One region of the Bacillus sp. WC2503 genome, then DNA from elsewhere that is predicted to be linked to it. Evidence: a T-box and tRNA genes for the amino acid it is inferred to sense, from the RefSeq annotation. Region 1 holds a T-box; the other holds one or more tRNA genes.
The links. The T-box of region 1 lies ahead of metG (methionine--tRNA ligase). A T-box ahead of a tRNA ligase gene usually reads a tRNA of that ligase, here a tRNA-Met.

Region 1 (2,405 bases):
GACTGTAAATAAACTCACGCCACGAAAAATCAGTATCACGATTTTCTGGTGCATTTACTGTTAAAAAGTAACGAATCGAATCTGGATCATAGCTTTCTAATATATCAGGTACCCATACTGCCCAGTTTTTACTTGTCGATAATTTTCTTTTTTCTACCGTTAAATACTCATTTGAAACGATATGACGAGGAATTGCTTCTTCTCCTATTCCAAGTAATACCGCTGGCCAGATGATAGAGTGAAATGGAATATTATCCTTTCCGTGTACATAATACGTTTTCGTTTCTTTATCCCAAAACTCTTGGTCATCTTTCCCTGTTTTTTCAGCCCAATGTTTACTTGCAGAATAATATCCTGTCACTGCTTCAATCCATACGTAAATTTTTTTATCTTCATACCCTTCTACTGGAATTGGTACCCCGATTGGTAAATCACGTGATACAGCCCTATCTAGTAATCCTTCCTTAACATATCTCTCTGTTAGTTGAATCGCATTGTCACGCCATGCCCCTGTTTGCTTTGCGATTTCTACATCCCTTTTAACTTGCTCCTGAAATGTATGCAATGCGAAATAGAAATGCTCTGTTTCCTGTACAGATGGCGTACTACCACATAACTTACATTTCTTTTCTAACAAATCGAGTGGATCTAAAATGGCCGAACAAGCATCACATTGATCTCCTCTTGCTGCTTCATGGCAATGAGGACAAACTCCTTCTACGTAACGATCTGGTAAAAACTGTGTACACGTTTCGCAATATGCTTGTTCCACTGTTTTTTTATAAATATAACCTTCCTCTAATAAACGTAAAAAAACTTTTTGAACTGTTTCATGATGATGCTCGCTATCTGTACGTGTATAGCAATCATAAGTAAAACCAAGACTATGAAAACATCGCTCAAACTCTTCGTGATACTTATCAGCAATTTCTACCACCGTCACACCTTCTTGTTTTGCTCTAATTGTAATGGGTGTTCCATTACAATCACTTCCTGAAACATACAACACATTCTCACCTTTTGCCCTGTAATAACGTGCTAAAATATCTCCCGGTAACAAACTAGCAATATGCCCAAGATGTAACGAACCATTTGCATACGGCCAAGCGCCTCCAATAAAAATACTCATCTTACATTCCTCCTTTTAAATATAAAAAAGCCCCACCCTTATCTTAAAAAAGATAAGGGCGGGGCTGTATAAACAGTCGCGGTACCACCTTATTTCGCCAATTACTCACATAATTAGCCTTAACAAGTACGGAGCTATGTGCTCTTATACTGTGGTTTTGATAACGAGTACCAACTCTCGTCGCCGCCTACTATTATCATTTGATAAGTTCAGGACGAAGCTCAAAGGCCATTGTTCAAATGAGTATTCTTGCTTCTTCTCACCTACCGAAGCTCTCTGGAAAGAATGGTTTCATCCTACTTTTCCTTTTCAACGCTTTTACGTATAACACGTATTTTACGACTTAATTACAGAAAAATCAAACTCTATTTCAAAAAACAGGAAATCCCATCTTCCTGCCGAATAACTATACGTTCACAAAAGGAGTGATAATATTGAATCAAAAACAACTAAGCGCACGTAATGAAAAAAGCTGGAATGCAGCTGCTTATGAAGCTTGGACGAATCGCCACGGGGCGCCAGTTGATTATGCGAAAAAGATTATGGAAGAGCCCACACGCGAAGTAGCACATTATTTACCTTACATACAATCGCCAAAAGGAAAACGTATTATTAATTTACTCGGGTCAAAAGGAAATAAAGCCGTCGCTCTTTCCCTATTAGGATCTGACGTAACAGTTGTTGATATTTCAGCGAGTAATGCCAAATATGCAAATGAACTTGCAGAAGCCGCTGGTGTCTCTATCCAATACATCGTCTCTGATGTACTGGATGTAAATCTTTCCGAATCATTTGATGTCGTCTTGCTGGAACTTGGTGTACTTCATTACTTTTTAGATTTAAAACCACTCTTTCAAAAGATTGCTAACTTACTTAAACAAGATGGAATGCTTATTCTTCGTGATTATCATCCTGTTTACACTAAATTATTAGGTGTAGATCATCCATCATTTCGGGCCAATGGAAATTATTTCGATAAAGAATTGATTGAAGATGATGTTGCTTATAGCATTCTTCTTACAGAATCGCAGAAAGAGGCTTTACCGAAAACAAACATACGCCGCTGGACATTAGGAGAAATTGTTACAACACTTGCGGAAGAACGTTTTAAAATTGAAAAGCTAGTTGAAGAACACGGATCTCATCAAAGGTGGGTTTTCCCTTCTACTTCACCTGAAGGAATTGAAGAACGTATACCAGGTCTATATACATTAATTGCGACAACATGCAAAAAAGGATCCCTTCACGGATAGGATCCTTTTTGCATGCTTACGCA
Region 2 (2,405 bases), 500 kb from region 1:
TCCGTCGTACCTGTTAAAACAGATGCTAGTAATATAATTAAACAAACAATTTCTTCTGTCTCTAATGCTTGTTGTTTCCCTTTCCTTTCTACTAAGAGCGGAACACTTTGTAAAAATATCATCGTTAATACGAAACTAAGCCCCGCTTCAATCGTGCTAACGAGCAAATCGTACATGGTGATAGTTTGCTGTGCAAAATATACAACAACTAAATGTGCGGTTAATGCGGAGATAAATACTTGGAATGGTACAAGTCCAACAGTTTTACGTGTAAACCGACTAAAGAAGATATTATAAATGAAGAAAGTAAAGATAGACGCGAAAGTAAAAAATAAATTATCTATCGAAACTGAAAGTGCTCCTCCCATTAAAGCTAGGAATGCGAGCGGCATTTTATCTCGCTTCATAACATAAACGGCAGCGAAAAACGGTAATGCAAACGGTAAAATGTTTGTTAATATATACGCTCTTCCCAAAAGAAAACCAATAACAACAATAATAAATCCCCATCTAAAGAAAACTTGTTCAAACTTCATTCGCAACTTACTCGTCCACTTTATTCCTCCAAGCTGACTTTCATTTATTGCCAATGCACTTGTATTCATAGTATTCCTTCCTGCTTTAGGCATATTTTTAACACCACCTGCATAGTTTAATTACTGTCATTATAAAAGATGCTTATTGGGATTTTTGTCAAAACAACAGTTTTCACTTTTATAATCGTTCGACTTTTTATTCGAAATAACTCTACATATATACATAGTATGTAATTTATCTCCCTTTATTATATTGAAGATTCAGAAAATTTAAGGTGATTTTGTAGAAGTATTGTATGTCTTACTTTTTTATTTAACAAAAAAAGATCATGCAAGTTTGCATGATCTTTTTAGATGACCCGTACGGGATTCGAACCCGTGTTACCGCCGTGAAAGGGCGGTGTCTTAACCACTTGACCAACGGGCCGTTAAATTAAATATAGCGGCGGAGGGGATCGAACCCCCGACCTCACGGGTATGAACCGTACGCTCTAGCCAGCTGAGCTACACCGCCATGTCGTCTTATTTAACGGACAATTAGTATCTTACATCAGATATCATTTAAAGTCAACACATCTCAAAAACTTTTTTAAAAAATATATTTTCGCATATAAAAAAGCACCCTGAGCCATCACTCTGGGTACCTCTCTATATGTTAAAAACTAAACGTTCTTATTATCCGCGACGTGCGCCACGGCCACCACGTTTAGACTCTGTGTTACGCTTTAAAGAAGTTAAACGATCTTCGCTATCCTTTAAGAAGCGTGCCATCTTTTGCTCAAATGTTTCTTTTGGAGCTCGGTCGTTACCGCCACCGCGATTATCTCTGTTGAAAGAGCGATTATTACGTTGTGGACGTCCAGAACGTTGTTGATCACCACCGCGTTGGTATTCACCGCGTGGACGATCTCCTTCTGTTTTTTCACGTTCTTTCGCTTTTTTAATAGATAGACCAATTTTCCCATCTTTTTCAACATTAATAACTTTTACTTCTACTTGGTCGCCCACTTTTAAGTGATCATTAATATCTTTCACATAATTATCAGCAACTTCACTAATATGAACAAGACCCGTTAAGCCTTCTGGCAGCTCCACAAAAGCCCCAAAATTTGTAATACCTGTTACTTTACCCTGTAACTTGCTGCCTACCTCGATTGACATAAAAAAAATGCTCCTCCTTAGTGATTAAAAAGTCAAATTTTACTTTATTATATATAATCCTAAAATATAGTGTCAATAAGACATACTTTACTTAGAAACAGGAAAAATTATCTCCCCTTTTCCGGAGAAGAAATAATCCCTTCTAGCAATCTTTAATACGTACTCTTCATCATTTAACTTTTGAACTTCGTCTTTTAGACTTTTTTCTTTATTCGTTAATGAATCTAGTTCTTTTTTCATGTCCTTAACTTTTGCTTCTTTTGCTTTAATGGAACTGTTTTGTTGATAAAAAGTTACACTAATACTCGCAATAATTGTAAAAGCAAAGACAAGAAAAACCGCTAAACGGCGATAAAGTCGCTTCCTGTTCTCATCCGTTTGTATTATATGCTCTTTAACAGGATTTGGACTCTGTTTTTCGATTGTTCTTTGTCTCAGTTCCCTCATTTCCGAGGTCCCCCTAACTTCTTTTTTATACGCTCCCATAGTTGGAAGATGTGTCCCTTCAATTTTGCTATATATTGCAGGAACCCTACATGTTTCATTATAAAAAGTTTAACACGATTAGGGAGAAGTTTCCATATGAGCAAAGCAATAAATCGAACAGGCCAGAAAAAAACTTTCCATATGAAAAGTAATATCCAAATCACCATTTTCCATAACACATGTCCAATTGAAAGCAGTATACGAAATAAGAATAATATAAAT

Region 2: it has a tRNA-Met gene. The T-box ahead of metG (methionine--tRNA ligase) is inferred to sense a tRNA for this amino acid. The anticodon was not compared.

Annotation. Positions count from the first base shown of each region.
Region 1 is NZ_JBQYMD010000001.1:4,197,777-4,200,181, forward strand. It holds gene metG (methionine--tRNA ligase) at 1-1,129, opposite strand, end outside; T-box leader at 1,181-1,451, opposite strand; gene ACUN26_RS21775 (class I SAM-dependent methyltransferase) at 1,564-2,382, shown strand.
Region 2 is NZ_JBQYMD010000001.1:4,697,655-4,700,059, reverse strand. It holds gene spoIIE (stage II sporulation protein E) at 1-629, opposite strand, end outside; tRNA gene ACUN26_RS24240 (tRNA-Glu) at 892-963, opposite strand; tRNA gene ACUN26_RS24235 (tRNA-Met) at 977-1,050, opposite strand; gene ACUN26_RS24230 (S1 domain-containing RNA-binding protein) at 1,212-1,697, opposite strand; gene divIC (cell division protein DivIC) at 1,785-2,144, opposite strand; gene yabQ (spore cortex biosynthesis protein YabQ) at 2,141-2,405, opposite strand, start outside.